2 regions of the Arthrobacter sp. NPDC058192 genome follow, and region 2 is predicted to be linked to the other one. Evidence: predicted binding sites of a transcription regulator. Region 2 holds the regulator's gene; the other holds the start of a gene.
What was found. Region 2 encodes LexA, which represses DNA repair genes until DNA is damaged. Its sites were predicted from a motif close to TCGAACANNTGTTCGA; they were not measured.
Positions count from the first base shown of each region.

Region 1: a site for LexA is predicted at 3,750-3,765, ahead of ruvA (Holliday junction branch migration protein RuvA). Genes of this name have one in related genera too.

Region 1 is NZ_JBHVVJ010000013.1:81,844-89,593, reverse strand. It holds gene secD (protein translocase subunit SecD) at 1-1,106, opposite strand, end outside; gene yajC (preprotein translocase subunit YajC) at 1,212-1,655, opposite strand; gene ruvB (Holliday junction branch migration DNA helicase RuvB) at 1,868-3,004, opposite strand; gene ruvA (Holliday junction branch migration protein RuvA) at 2,997-3,641, opposite strand; gene ruvC (crossover junction endodeoxyribonuclease RuvC) at 3,803-4,381, opposite strand; gene ACFVVK_RS14070 (YebC/PmpR family DNA-binding transcriptional regulator) at 4,430-5,185, opposite strand; gene pdxT (pyridoxal 5'-phosphate synthase glutaminase subunit PdxT) at 5,189-5,890, opposite strand; gene ACFVVK_RS14060 (MurT ligase domain-containing protein) at 5,983-7,272, shown strand; gene ACFVVK_RS14055 (type 1 glutamine amidotransferase) at 7,269-7,750, shown strand, end outside.
Region 2 is NZ_JBHVVJ010000022.1:9,491-17,240, forward strand. It holds gene ACFVVK_RS18895 (ATP-dependent DNA helicase) at 1-2,123, shown strand, start outside; gene lexA (transcriptional repressor LexA) at 2,126-2,875, opposite strand; gene ACFVVK_RS18905 (LysM peptidoglycan-binding domain-containing protein) at 3,228-3,629, shown strand; gene ACFVVK_RS18910 (histidinol-phosphate transaminase) at 3,697-4,815, shown strand; gene hisB (imidazoleglycerol-phosphate dehydratase HisB) at 4,909-5,535, shown strand; gene hisH (imidazole glycerol phosphate synthase subunit HisH) at 5,532-6,308, shown strand; gene ACFVVK_RS18925 (hypothetical protein) at 6,309-6,467, shown strand; gene priA (bifunctional 1-(5-phosphoribosyl)-5-((5-phosphoribosylamino)methylideneamino)imidazole-4-carboxamide isomerase/phosphoribosylanthranilate isomerase PriA) at 6,517-7,263, shown strand; gene ACFVVK_RS18935 (SseB family protein) at 7,277-7,750, shown strand, end outside.

The DNA of each region.
Region 1 (7,750 bases), on a different contig from region 2:
GCTCGGTACTGGAACAGCGAGTAGACCACCACGAGCAGCAGGCCGATCAGGCCGGCGAGCATGCCCATGCGGAGCTGCTCCCCGCCAAGGGTTGCCGAGATTTGCTGTTCGCTCTGGATTTCGAAGCTGATCGGCAGGGCGCCGAAGCGAAGCTGGTCGGAAAGGGCCTTCGCGGATTCCTCGGTAAACCCGCCCGTGATCTGCGGGCGGCCATCAGTGATGACGGCGAGGGAACGCGGGGCGGAGATGACCTGGTCGTCCAGGACGATGGCGAACTGGGCCTTCGGATCGGAACCCGTCTCGCCGCCGCCGGCGGCGTAGAACTGGTACAGGCGCTGTGTGACGTCCTTGAACTTGGCGGTGCCCGCCTCGTCGAACTGAATGTTGACGGCCCATTCGTTGGTCACGGCGCCCTGGGCGCCGCGCTGCAACTGGAAGGAGGAGGACTTGATGTTCGAGCCCTTCACTTCAACCGGGCCCAGGATGTATTTGATGGCAGGTGACTTGGCCGACGCAGGCTCACAGGTCACCAGCGGCTTCGTCGGATCGGACCGCTGCTGCTTGTCCTGCGACGGGTTGTCGCAGTCAAGTGCCTCAAACTGCTTGTAGATCGCGGGGGTAATCCAGTTTGTGTCGCTGCTGTTCGCCGGCGCGGCCGTCGGTTTGGGTATTTGGCCTTCCGGCGTACGTGATGCTGCGGGGACTGCGGCGCCGGCGCCCGTCTGGAGAACGGGGCGGAAATTCATGTCCGCGGAAGCCTGGATCAGCGCACGGGTCTCCTTGGCAGGAGTTCCCGGAAGGCTGACAACGACGTTGCGGCCGGACTGCGTGCTGATCTCAGCTTCGGCAACGCCGGAGCCGTCGACGCGCTGACGAATGATCGCCACGGCCTGGTTCAGCTGATCTTCGGTAATACCCGAACCGCCCTCAACCTTGGGCGCCAGAATCATCTGGGTGCCGCCTTCGAGGTCCAGGGCGAGCTTGGGAGTCCACCCGGCCTGGCCGGCAATGGTGCCGCCCGCCAGAACGGCGGTCATGGCGGCGATGAGTACGCCAAGCCATACCAACGTTCTGATGGCTGAGTGTTTGGGGCCAGTTCGTGCCATTGTCGATCTTTCTATTTATTGACGGCGGATCCGCCGGCGGGGGCACTTGGCCCCGCCAGCGGATGCCCGCAACCGTTGCTTCGCGGGATAGCCCAGGTAGGCAGACTAGCTGTCTTTCTTGCCCTCGTCGTTGAGTCGGCGCAAGGTTTCCTCGGGGGTTTCGGTCCGGGGCGCTTCGTTAAGAGGGGCGGCGCTGTCCGTCTTCTCCATGGTCAGTGAGTTGTCAGTGGTCACGGAGTCCTCCGTGGTCAGCGAGGAAGCGTCGTGGGGAACAACTGTCGGCTCCTCCGCCGCCGCTACCGGCTCCACAATCTTGGTGACAGCCTGGCGGTGGACAGTGGCGGTATTGCCCGGGGACAGCTCGAGCGTGACCTTGTTCTCGGCCTCGTCGATGTCGACGATCCGGCCGAACAGTCCGAAGCTCGTCATAACCTCGACGCCAGGCCCGAACTTGGACTGGAGCTGGGTCTGCTGCTGCTGGGTCTTCTTGTTCCGTCGGAACATCATGAAGACGAACACACCGAGCATGACGAACAGGAGAATTGTCATTGGATCCAAGGGGATTGTTCCGTTCTGTACTTGCATAGCTGTTTTTCAGCAACGTCCGTTTGCTCCGGGCGGCGCGGGGCACGAGCCGCCACGGAACCCTGTCCGCGAGACCATCCCCCGCCGCCGGCGGCTACCTACTCTCCGCCCACGGAAACAAACCCGGACGTGCCGAGCGTCATACCAGTCTAAAGGGAAAAGCTGAAAGAACGGTGCTAGCTGCTATAACGGAACCGTTCCGGACCAGTTTCGTCGCCGAATTCTGCGCCGATTTCTCCGCCGGGGTTGCCTGGCGTCCCGTCGCCCCGCTCGTCGGATTGGAACAGCTCCAGGGGATCTTGCCCAAAGACTCCCGCGGGCACGGCGAAGCCCAGGTGTGTCCATGCAGGGGCCAGGGCGATGCGGCCCCGGGGCGTCCGGCCGAGCAGCCCCTCACGGACGAGGTACGGCTCGGCGACGGTTTCCACGGTCTCTGTTTCCTCGCCGACGGCGATCGCCAGCGTGGAAAGGCCCACCGGTCCTCCGCCGAACTTGGTAATAAGGGCTTCCAGAACGGACCGGTCCAGCCGGTCCAGCCCGCGCTTGTCCACCTCGTACATGTCCAAGGCCGCGGACGCCGCTCGGGCATCAATTTGCTCGATGCCGTGCACGAGTGCCCAGTCCCGCACCCGTCGCAGGAGCCGGTTGGCGATGCGGGGCGTGCCCCGGGACCGTCCGGCGATCTCGCTGAATCCCGCCGAATTGACCTTCAGGTCCAGCAGGCCCGCGGACCTGCGCAGGACGAGCTCCAGCTCTTCGACTGAATAAAACTCGAGGTGGCCGGTGAAACCGAAACGGTCACGCAGCGGTCCGGGGAGCAGACCGGCGCGCGTGGTGGCGCCCACCAGCGTGAACGGCGGCAGCTCGAGCGGGATGGCGGTTGCGCCGGCGCCCTTGCCGACGACGATGTCCACGCGGAAGTCCTCCATGGCCATGTACAGCATTTCCTCGGCCGGCCGGGACATGCGGTGGATCTCGTCCAGGAAGAGGACTTCGCCTTCAGAGAGCGAGGACAGGATGGCCGCGAGGTCGCCCGCGTGCTGGATGGCCGGCCCGCTGCTGATCCGCAGCGGAACGTTCATTTCCGCGGCGATGATCATCGACAGCGTGGTCTTTCCCAGGCCCGGAGGGCCGGAGAGCAATACATGGTCCGCGCTGCGGCCCCGCATGCGCGAGGCCTCAAGGACGAGGGACAACTGCTTCCGGACCCGGTGCTGGCCCACGAAGTCGTGCAGGTTCTTGGGCCGCAGGGCGGCTTCAATAGCGCGCTCCTCCGGCTCCTCTCCCCCGGCAACAATGGACGGCTCAGCCACGCGCGCCTACCCGGTTTCCGGCGCGGGCGCCGTCCTGCCCGAGCCACCGCAGCGTAGCGCGGAGGATCTCCGCCACGTTGCCGGCCGCGGCCAAATCCGGGGAATCGGCGAGGGACTTGTCAATGCTGGCGGCCGCGTCCTTCTCGGACCAGCCAAGGCTGGTCATGGCCGCGACGACCTGCGGCTTCCACACGGACTCCGCGGAAACCTGCGGCACCGACGCCCCGGCCGTGCCGTGCGGGACGAGCTTGCCGGCGAGTTCCAGCACAATACGGCCAGCCACCTTGGGGCCGATGCCGGGGACCTTCGTGAAGGCCTTGCCATCGCCGGAGTGGGCGGCCACGCGGATGGCTTCGGGTTCGTGGACGGCCAGCACGGCCAGGGCCAGGCGGGGTCCGACGCCGCTGACGCTGAGCAGGACGTCAAACACAACACGTTCGTCGTCGCTCGCAAAGCCGAACAGGGTCAACGAGTCCTCGCGCACAATCAGAGACGTGAACAGCTTCCCCTCTTCCCCCACGTGGAGGCTGCTGAGCGTCTGCGGCGTGGCGTTGACGCTCATGCCGGCGCCGTTGAGGTCGATCACAGCGGAGGACAGGCCTACGTGCGCTACGGTTCCGCGAAGAAAACTGATCAAGGCCTGGCTCCTGGTCTACAGCTTGGTGTGTCTTCAGATGGGGGGTGTACGGCTTGCTGCGATCCGCAACCACGAACCAGATGACAAGCCGGCCGGCGACCCAATCGTCCGAACATATCTACGAATACCCTACCAAGTTCCATGGGGGGTACAGGCGGACATTAGCGCGCGCGGCGCGCCTTGGCCTCCGCGTCCGCCCACGCCCGCTGGGCCGGGGTGAGCGACTGGCTTCCCGGGCCCGTCGTCGAGACGGCGGCGCCGCTGCCGGCCCGCCAGGCGTGGGTGATGGCCAGGGCCAGGGCGTCGGCGGCGTCGGCGGGGCGCGGCGGCGCATCCAGCCGGAGGATCTTGGTTACCAGCTTCGTCACGGCGTCCTTGTTGGAGGTGCCGCTGCCCGTTACCGCGGCCTTGACTTCGGACGGCGTGTGGAGCGCCACCGGGATGCCGCGGCGGGCGGCGGCCGCAATGACGACGCCGGAGGCCTGGGCAACGCCCATGACGGTGCTGACGTTGAGCTGGGAAAAGACCCGCTCCACGGCGAGGACGTGCGGTTCGTACCGGTCCAGCCAGTCGTCGATGGAAGTGGCGATGACGAGCAGCCGCTGGTCCAGGCTCTCCTCTGGTGAGGTTCCCACCACACCGAAGTCAACCATGGTGGCACGCCGGTTCTTTTCGACGTCGACGACGCCGATGCCGCAGCGGGTGAGGCCCGGGTCAACCCCCAAGACGCGCAGCGTCAAGGTCGGGCCGTCAAGACCGGGCCTCAAAGTCACGTCGTGGTGACCGGGTCACTCGGCTTCCAGTGCGGCCTGCACTTCGTCGCTGAGGTCGGCGTTGCTGTAGACGTTCTGGACGTCGTCGAGGTCCTCCAGGGCGTCCACGAGCTTCATGAACTTCTTAGCGGCGTCGACATCCAGCGGCACCTCCATCGAGGGCACGAATTCGGCCTCGTCGGTGTCGTATTCAATCCCGGCTTCCTTGAGCGCATCGCGGATGGCCTGCAGGTCGGTCGGCTCGGAGTGGATCTCGAAGCTGTCGCCGTTGTCCTTGACTTCCTCCGCACCCGCGTCCAGGACGGCCATCAGCAGGTCATCCTCGGTGAGGCCGTTCTTGGGCAGCGAAACCACACCCTTGCGCGTGAAGAGGTAGCTGACCGAGCCGGGATCGGCGATGGTGCCGCCGTTGCGGGAAATGGCCAGGCGGACCTCGGAGGCGGCACGGTTTTTGTTGTCCGTGAGGCACTCGATCAGCAGCGCCGAGCCCTGGGGGCCGCGGCATTCGTACATGATCTCGGTGTAGTCCACGACCTCGCCGGTAAGCCCGGCGCCGCGCTTGATGGCGCGGTCGATATTGTCGTTGGGGACGGAGGTCTTCTTGGCCTTCGTGACGGCAAGTTCCAGGCCCGGGTTGCCCGCGAGGTCCGGGCCGCCCATCCGCGCGGCAACTTCGATGTTCTTGATCAGCTTGGCGAACGACTTGGCCCGGCGGCTGTCAATGATGGCCTTTTTGTGCTTGGTCGTTGCCCATTTGGAGTGGCCTGACATGCTTTACGCTTCTCCTCTGATCATTCGAATAAACAGTTCATGCACGCGCTTCTCCCCCGTCACTTCCGGGTGGAAGGAGGTGGCCAGCAGCTTGCCGGAACGCACTGCAACAATTCTAGCCGTCCCGTCGAGGGATTCGGGGTGGGCCGCCTTGGACGGCTCCACCTGCGCGAGGACCTCGACGCCGTCGCCTGCGCGCTCTACCCAGGGCCCGCGGATGAAGACGGCGTGGACGGGAGCGACTTCGCCGTCTGCCGCGCTGAACTCCAACTCCTTGAAGTCGAGGTCCGTCTCAAAGGACTCGCGCTGCCGGCCGAACGCGTTGCGGCGCACCGTGATGTCGAGCCCGCCGAAGGTCTGCTGCGGGTTGCCGGCGAGGTCCGTTGCCGGGTCTGCGATCTCGTCGGCGAGCAGGATCATGCCGGCGCATGAGCCGTAGACGGGGAGTCCGTCGGCGATCAGTTTGCGCAGCGGATCCGTGAGCTCGAAGGCTCGCGCCAGCTTGTCGATGGCCGTGGATTCACCGCCCGGAATAATCAGTCCGTCAATGCCGTCGAGTTCGGCCGGCCGCCGGATTCCGAGGCCTGTGGCGCCCATTGCTTCCGCTGCTCGCAGGTGCTCCCGGAAATCGCCCTGTAGCGCCAGGACACCGATCCGGAGGCCTGTTCCCACGCGTGATTCACGGGAATAAGAGAGGGTGGTCATCTCCTCAGCATAATGCGCCGCGCGTGCCCGGAACGCATACGGCCGCACCGGGCGTCCAGGTTCCATGCCTCTGCTGGGATATATTACTGAGCATGCTTTACTTCAGCGTTCCGCTCGGCAAGCTCGTCCGCCGGGTCTCCCGGCTCAGGGGCGGAGGCTCGGCCCTTCCCGGGCTTGTAGTCGAAAAAATCGACCCCGGTTTCATGCAGCGGACCCTGTCCACGCTGCCCCAGGGGGTCGCCGTCGTCAGCGGCACGAACGGGAAGACCACCACCACCAAGATGGTGGTGGAACTGCTGGAAAGCCAAGGACTGAAGGTCTTCACGAACCGCACCGGCAGCAACTTCACGCGCGGTGTGGCCGCGGCGCTGCTGGGCGAAGTGGACTGGCGGGGCCGGCTGGATGCCGACATCGCGGTCCTGGAACTCGACGAGGCGCATGCCGTGCACTTCGTCAACAGGGTCCCTCCGCGGTACAGCCTCCTGCTCAATGTCCTCCGCGACCAGCTGGACCGTTTCGGCGAGATCGACAAGACCGCGGAGCTGCTCCAGCACATCGCCGCCAAGACCACCGGGACTGTGGTTCTGAACCGGGAAGACCCCCGGGTAGCGCGGATTGCCGGGACGCTGAACGAACCGGACGTGCTGTACTTCGGGCTCGACGATTCCCTGCTGAGCACCTTCCCCAACGACGACGAAATGCGCGCGGCGCCGGGCAGCCCGGTGCCTGCGGCGCCAGCCCGGGCGGACGCCGACGTCGTGCTGCGCCGGGTGGGCGCCAATGACGCCGATTTCGAGTACGACGGCGGCACGGTCACCACGCCGATGAAGCTGCGCGGCGTCTACAACATTTTCAATGCCGCCGCCGCGCTGACCCTGGCGCGCGCGATCGCAGGCGCCCGCGGCACGGGCACCGACCAGGCCGGTCTGCTCACGGCCCTGTCCAACGTGGCGCCGGCGTTCGGCCGCGGTGAAAGCCTCGTGGTCGATGGCCAGCCGCTGGAACTGGTTCTGGTCAAGAACCCCAGCGGCTTCCGCCTCGGACTAAAGTCCTTCCCGGCCGCCGGTTACGCCACCATGATCGCAATCAATGACAACTATGCGGACGGCCGGGACATGTCCTGGCTGTGGGATGTCGAATTCGACACGCTCCGCGACGGCGGCGTGGACCAGCTGACGGGCTCCCGCGCGTACGACATGGCGCTGCGCCTGCAGTACGACGACGTCGCCATCGGCGCCGTCGACACGGAGATTGCGCCGGCGCTGGCGGCGTTCATCCGCGGCGGCCAAGGCAAGCCGAAGAGGATCTTCTGCACGTACACGGCCATGCTGGCCATCCGCCGCGAGCTGTCCAAAATCACCACAGTGGAGGTGGTCTCATGACCCCCCGATCCCCGGAAACCCCGCACGGGCTCTCTTTTGGGCACGAACTGCCGCCCAAAGACTCCCCCGCGCCGAGCAAGGGAACCCTTCGGGTCCTGCAGCTCTACCCGCGCGACATGAACATCTACGGCGACTGGGGCAACGCCCTGGTTCTCGCGCAGCGCCTGCGCTGGCATGGCTACACACCCGAGCTGCTCGAATACAACGTCGGTGACCCGTTCCCCTCGGACGTTGACCTCATTGTGGGCGGCGGCGGGCAGGACAGCGGACAGCTCGTGATCCAGGACGACCTGCTCTCCCGCGAGTCCACGCTGAAGGAACTGGCCGAAGACGGCACCCCGATGCTCGTGATCTGCGGGCTCTACCAGCTCTTCGGAAAATTCTTCAAAACCCGGCTCGGCACGGTCATTCCGGGCATCGGCATCCTCGATGTGGAGACGCACGGCACCGATGAACGCCTGATCGGCAACGTCACCGT
Region 2 (7,750 bases):
CCAAAGCTGGCGCTGACCGTACGGACGGCAAAACCGCGGACGCGGACACGGACGCGGACACGGCGGAGGCAAAATCGGTGGACGCCGACGGCGGGGGCGGCGAGGAGTTCGTTCTTGAACTGCTCGACCGTGCCGTGTCCGGCATGGGCGGCCAGAGCCGCGACGGACAGCATGAAATGGCCCGGCAGGTGGCGCGCGCGATCGACAGCGGCGACCACCTGCTGGTCCAGGCCGGTACCGGCACCGGCAAATCCCTGGCGTACCTGATTCCACTGATCGCCCACTCGCTGACCAGCAACAAGCCCACCTTGGTCTCCACCGCCACCCTGGCGCTGCAAACCCAGATTGTTGGCCGGGACCTGCCCAGGCTGCTGAAGACCATCACGCCCGCCCTGGAGCGCCCCGTCAAGGTCGCCCTGGTGAAGGGCCGGGCCAACTACGTGTGCCGGCACAAACTCGAGGGCGGCTTCCCGTCCGAAGAACCCTCCGAGGGGCAGCTGTTTTCCCTTGGCGAGGACACCAGCGTGCCGCACTTCGCCGCCGCGCTCGGGGGCCCGTCCTCCCAGCTCGGCAAGGAAGTGGTCCGCCTGCGCGAGTGGGCCGAGGAGACGGCCACGGGGGACCGGGATGAACTGATGCCCGGGGTCACGGACCGGGCCTGGCGACAGGTCTCCGTCACCTCCATGGAATGCCTGGGCGCGCAAAAGTGCCCGCACGCTGCTGAGTGCTTCAGCGAACTGGCCCGCCAGAACGCCGCGGACGCCGATGTCGTCGTCACCAACCACGCCATGCTGGCCGTCAGCGCCTTCGAAGGCCTGGCGGTCCTGCCCGAGTACGACGTCGTGGTGGTGGACGAGGCCCACGAACTGCAGGACCGCGTCACCGGCGCGGTCTCCGGCCAGCTCTCCGTGGCCATGGTGCACGCCGCTGCCTCCGGGGCGCGGAAGCACACCGGCATCACCGTGGACGCGCTGAACAATGCCGCGTCCCATCTGGAACTGGCCCTTGCCGGAGTCCCCAGCGGGCTGATGCCGAACGGTTTGAACACGGAACAGCTGGACTGCATCGACCAGCTGCGCGACGCCTGCCGTGCCGCGCTGTCCGATTCCAAGGGGGACAGCTCCACAACGGCCGACGGCGGCCGCCAGCTGGCTCGCTCCCGGCTGATGGTCATCCTGGAACTCTGCGAACGGCTCCTGGCCGCGCGGGAAAACCGTGAGGTGGTGTGGTTCTCCCGCAACAGCACCTTTGATCCGGCGCAAGGCTACTCCCAGCCCGACGATAGCGCGCCGGCCTTGATCAACGTTGCTCCGCTGAGCGTTGCGGGGCGCCTGCGTGAGGGATTGTTCGCCGACCACACCGTCATCCTGACGTCGGCGACGCTGGCTATCGGGGCGGCCTTCGAGCCTGCGGCCGGCGGCCTCGGCCTTGTGGGCAGCGGCGCCCCGTGCTGGACCGGCGTCGACGTCGGATCGCCCTTCGACTATCCGAAGCAGGGCATCCTCTATGTTGCCCAGCACCTGCCCAAACCCGGCCGGGGAACCTCGCCGGAGGCCCTGGACGAACTGGAGAAGCTGATCCGTGCCTCCGGCGGCGGCGCCTTGTGCCTGTTTTCGTCCCGGCGGGCGGCCGAGGAAGCCGCTGACGCCATGCGGCCGCGGCTGGGCATGAGCATCCTGTGCCAGGGGGAGTCGAGCATGACGGCGCTTGTGCGGCAGTTTGCCGACGAGCCGGACACGTGCCTGTTCGGCACCATGTCACTGTGGCAGGGCGTCGACGTTCCGGGGGTGTCCTGCCGGCTGGTGGTCATCGACAGGATCCCCTTCCCGCGGCCTGACGACCCGTTGATGACGGCTCGGTCGCGCGCCGTTGCGCAGTCCGGCGGCAACGGTTTCATGTCCGTCTCTGCCACGCACGCCGCGATCCGGCTCGCCCAGGGGGCCGGCCGCCTGATCCGTTCGACGTCGGACAAGGGAGTGGTGGCGGTGCTTGATTCACGGTTGTCCACGGAGCGCTACGGCGGCTTCCTGCGGGCCGCGCTTCCGCCCTTCTGGCCGACCACCGATCCGTCCATCGCCGTGGCCGCCCTCAAGCGCCTTGCGAAGGACGCCGCGAAGGCCTAGCGCTAAAGGGAGCGCAGCACCGAGACGACCTTGCCCATGATCACGGCGTGGTCGCCCAGGATGGGCTCGTACTGGGTGTTTTGCGGCAACAGCCAGGTGTGCCCGTCCCGCTGACGGAACGTCTTGACTGTGGCTTCGTCGTCCAGCAGTGCGGCAACGATGTCGCCGTTCACGGCGTCACCCTGGCGGCGGACCACCACCCAGTCGCCGTCGCAGATGGCGGCATCGATCATCGAGTCGCCGGCTACCTTGAGCATGAACAGTTCGCCGTGGCCCACGAGCTGGCGCGGGAGGGGCATGACGTCCTCCACCACTTGGTCCGCGAGGATTGGCCCACCGGCCGCGATGCGTCCGACAAACGGCACCATGGCCGTGTCGGTGGCGCTGGCCAGTTCAGTGACGGATAGCCCTCCGACGGTGCGGAGGCCGCTGGACTTCCCGACACCCGAGATGGAGGCGGGCCCCTCGTCCAGGGTCAGGGGCATCAGCACTTCCATCGCCCTCGGGCGCTTCGGATCGCGCCGCAGGTAGCCCAGCTTTTCGAGCTGGGAGAGCTGATGGGTGACGCTCGACAGGCTGGCGAGCCCGACGGTATCGCCGATTTCGCGCATGGACGGCGGGTAGCCGTTGTCAGTGACCGAACGCTGGATGGTCTCCAGGATTTTCTTCTGGCGGACGGTGAGGCTCTTAGGGGCCCGTGCGGGCTGGGCGCTCCGTGAGGTTGCCCGTCCGCCGGTGGCTTGTGCTGCCATGTTCGCCAATGCCTTTCCGTTCCGCCCGGTCGCCGTGGCTACTGTCACCGGGAACACCAGGCCTGAAATGTCAGACCCTGCTGATCAACTACCAATGATCGAGTTCACAAGTGGTTGTCTACCCCTCAAAAGTAGGCCAGCCGCAGAGCTTTTTCAAACATTTGTTCTAGCGAGTCTCGACATCGTTCGTTACTAAGTGCTAAAACAGAACCAGCAGGATTCGAAGATGTGTTCGATTCAGAGTTTGGGGAGTCGAACAGATCGTTCGGTTTTATGTTCGAAAGTTTGGCCGGTTGGCGGCGGTAAGTGGAGCACGCCGGGCGGCACCGTATGGTCCAGGAGGGCTCAGTTCATGTCAGCAGCAAGCGCGTCCCACGCCAGTTTGGTTCCCGGCTCTTTTGCCCGCAGCGCTTTTTCGGTCTCCGCCGGCCGATCAAAGCAGCCGCCGCTGCGCCTGACTCGGCGCGGACGCTTCGTCTTTTTTGGTGTCCCGCTGATCCTGCTGGCGGCGCTCATCCTGTCGTTCAGCGGATTCCTCGTTGCTCCGGCCAAGGCGGCGGATTCCGCGGACCAGCTGACGGTGACGCCCGCCATCTCCGTCACAGTCCAGCCGGGGGAGACGCTCTGGGCCATCGCAGGTTCCGTGGCCCCGGAACGCGATCCCCGCGACGTCGTGGCCGATATCGTGCAGCTGAACAACCTCGATGCCGCGCATGTGATGCCGGGCCAGCAGCTGTTCGTCCCGTCGAACTAGCCACCTTGGAACACCGCCTGGCTGTCACAGTTTCAGCGCCCGTGCCGGTTCCACTTAAACTGGTCACGTGACTGACCAGCTTGAGCGCCTCAACCGACTGCCCCTTCGAACCAATTTGCGTGGCCTGCGCCCTTACGGCGCGCCCCAGCTCGACGTCCCCATCCTGCTCAACGTCAACGAGAACACCCATGGCGTCCCGGACGATGTCCGCGCGGCCATCACCGAGGCTGTCAGCGCCGCCGCCGCCGGGCTGAACCGGTATCCGGACCGGGAGTTCACGGAACTGCGGGAGGCCCTCGCCGAGTACCTCGGCCACGGTCTGGGCGCGGAGCACATCTGGGCCGCAAATGGCTCCAACGAAGTGCTGCAGCAAATCCTCCAGGCTTTCGGCGGTCCCGGCCGTACAGCGCTCGGCTTCCCTCCCACGTACTCGATGTACCCGCTGCTGGCGTCCGGCACGGATACGGAATACATCGTCGGGACGCGGGCGGCAGACTACGGGCTCAGCGCGGAATCCGCAGCCCGCCAGGTCCGCGGGCTTCAGCCCAGCATCGTTTTCCTGTGCTCCCCGAACAACCCCACCGGTACGGGACTCGGGCCCGATGTGGTCGAGGCAGTCTACGACGCCGGCGAGGCCAGCCAGACCATCGTGATCGTCGACGAGGCCTACCACGAGTTCGCCCACGACGGCACGCCTAGCGCCCTCGCACTGTTGCCGGGCCGGGAGCGGCTCATTGTCTCCCGCACCATGAGCAAGGCTTTTGCCTTGGCGGGGGCCCGCCTGGGGTACATGGCCGCGGCCCCGGAGGTCGCCGACGCCCTGCGCCTGGTCCGCCTCCCATACCACCTGTCTGCCATCACCCAGGCCACGGCCCTGGCCGCCCTGCGCCACCGGGTGGCTCTCATGGCGGACGTCGCCGACATCAAGCGCCAGCGCGACCGGATCGTGTCCGAACTGACCCGGCTGGGCCTGAAGCCGGCCGCCTCCGACTCCAACTACGTGTTCTTCGGCGGCCTCGAGAACCCCCACGAGGTCTGGCAGGGCTTGCTGGACGCCGGGGTCCTCATCCGCGACGTCGGCATCCCCGGGCATCTCCGCGTGACCGCAGGCACGGAGACGGAAACCACAGCCTTCCTTGAAGCCCTTGAACGCATCCTGAACACTCCCGCCCAGCCGCGGGCTTAAACTTGATGGGGAGCCAGCGCCCCGTCACAGAGTCTTGGCGCGCAGCATTGCCACTGAGCCCGCCTCCTGCCTTCTTCCAAAGGACACACCTACATGAGCAACACCGGATCTACCGCCGCCGAGGGCCGGACCGCCCGTATGGAACGGACCACCAGCGAGTCCTCGGTCCTGGTCGAGATCAACCTGGACGGCACCGGTGTCTCTGACATCCACACGTCGGTCCCTTTCTATGACCACATGCTGACGGCCCTGAGCAAGCACTCCCTGATTGACATGACCGTCAAGGCCTCCGGCGACACCCACATCGATGTTCACCACACAGTCGAGGACGTGGCCATCACGTTCGGCGAGGTGCTGCGCACGGCCTTGGGCAACAAGGCAGGGATCCGCCGCTTTGGCGAGGCGACCGTCCCCCTGGACGAAGCCCTCGCGCAGGCGGTCGTTGACGTGTCGGGCCGTCCGTACCTGGTCCACGCAGGGGAGCCGGCAGGACAGGAATACCACCTGATCGGCGGCCACTTCACGGGCTCCCTGACCCGCCACGTCTTCGAGGCGATCACGCTCCACGCCGGGATTTGCCTGCACATGAACGTCACAGCGGGACGCGACCCCCACCACATCGTCGAGGCCCAGTTCAAGGCTTTCGCACGTGCCCTTCGCGCAGCCGTCGAACCGGATCCGCGCGTCGAAGGCATCCCGTCCACCAAGGGTGCCCTGTGAGCGGCCCGATCCTCCGCGGCGGGGCGATCATCGACCCCGCCGCAAGCACCAAGCCCGCTTCCCCGGAGGGCAAACCCACCGTGACGGTGCTGGACTATGGTTCCGGCAACGTCCGCTCTGCCGTCCGCGCGCTGGAGCGGGCCGGCGCCGAAGTCATCCTCAGTTCCAAGCCTGCAGACGTCCTGAATGCCGACGGGCTCGTTGTCCCCGGCGTCGGTGCCTTCGAGACCGTCATGCGGGAGCTCAAGTCCGTGGACGCGATCCGCATGATCGGCCGCCGCGTCGCGGGCGGCCGGCCCGTGCTGGCTATCTGCGTCGGACTCCAAGTGCTGTTCGAGGCCGGCGTCGAACACGGCACCGAGGCTGAAGGCATGGGGGAGTGGCCCGGCAAGGTGGAGCCGCTGGCCGCCGATGTCGTGCCGCACATGGGCTGGAACACGGTCACAGTGCCTGAGGGGTCCAGGCTGTTCGCCGGTGTCGAAGGCGAGCGGTTCTACTTCGTCCACTCCTACGGGGTGCAGAACTGGGACTTCGAGGTCATCCAGCCCCGGATGGCAGCGCCGCTGGTGACCTGGTCCGAGCACGGTGGCCCGTTCATCGCGGCGGTGGAAAACGGTCCGCTGTGTGCCACGCAGTTCCACCCGGAGAAGTCCGGCGACGCCGGCGCCCGGCTGCTGCGCAACTGGGTCGAGGGCCTGCGGCCTGCAGCGCCAAACCCCACAGCGCCGGAACAGGGTACCCCGAACCGCGCAACCCCGGAACAGACCGCCTAGATGTGGTCCCTGGTGCTCATGGGCCTCGCCGGACTTCTGGTGGGCGGCGCCATCTCCTTCAGGCAACAGAAAAGTCCGCGCTGGGTGCAGATCGTGTTCTACCTCCTGGCCGGAATGTCGCTGCTCGCCGCCTACCTTTTGACCCTGCCGGCGTCCTGACAGTCCCGCCGCCTTCCTAACCACCAATCCCCAAGCTGAGGACACCACGATGACCACCGAATCCCCGCTGCCCGTACTCGAGCTTCTCCCCGCCGTCGACGTCGTCAACGGACAGGCCGTCCGGCTGGTGCAGGGCGAAGCCGGCAGTGAGACGAGCTACGGCACGCCGTTGGAGGCTGCGCTCAACTGGCAGGAGCAGGGCGCTGAATGGGTGCATCTGGTCGACCTGGATGCCGCCTTCGGGCGGGGCTCCAACGCGGAGCTGCTGCGCGAGGTGGTGGGCCGACTCGACATCAAAGTGGAGCTCTCCGGCGGCCTGCGCGACGACGAATCGCTCGAGAAGGCGCTCGACCTTGGCGTCGCCCGCGTCAACCTGGGCACGGCGGCCCTGGAGAACCCGGAATGGACGGCCCGGGTGATCGAGCGTTTCGGCGACAAGATAGCCGTCGGCCTGGACGTCCGCGGCACCACGCTCGCCGGCCGGGGCTGGACCAAGGAGGGCGGGGACCTCTGGGACGTGCTTGGCCGCCTGGAGGAGGCCGGCTGCGCCCGCTACGTCGTCACCGACGTGACCAAGGACGGCACGCTGCAGGGCCCCAATGTCGAACTCCTGCGGCAGATGGTCGAGAAGACGGGAAAGCCCGTGGTGGCCTCCGGCGGCATCTCCAGCCTCGAGGACCTGTTGGTCCTGCGTTCCCTGGTGCCGCTCGGCGTCGAGGGCGCCATCGTCGGCAAGGCCCTCTACAACGGCAACTTCACGCTGCCCGAGGCCCTCGACGTCGCCGGCCGCCGCTAAGGCGACCGTAGCCATGGCGCACACCGGCGACTCCCGTAACCCCCGCCACCCCCATGATCGCGAACCCCGTGATGCAGCGCAGAGCGGGGCGGAAACGGCTCCCGTCCGGCACCTGCCCGGACACATCGCGGCCGCCCTTGCCGGCGCCGGCGGGGCCGCCGACTCCGCCGGGCAACCGTGGGCGGGCCGAAGCCTGTCCGGCGATGACGCGAAGATCCACAATTTCGAAGACGACGAGGGCGCTGCCGACGCCGGCTACCTGGCAGCCATAGCCGGTCTCGCCGAGGGCAGTGCCGATGAGGCAGCCGTGGTGGCCGCGCTCGCCACAGCCCGGGTCTTCGTTCCGATTCTCGCCCAGCTCGCCGAAGAAGGTGAAGCCGTCGGAGCCCACGGGGACGGACTGCACGGGGCTGAACTCCACAGCGACAAACAAGCCGACATGGCACTCGTGACCCTCAAGGCGCCGGACGGGCGGACCGCCATGCCG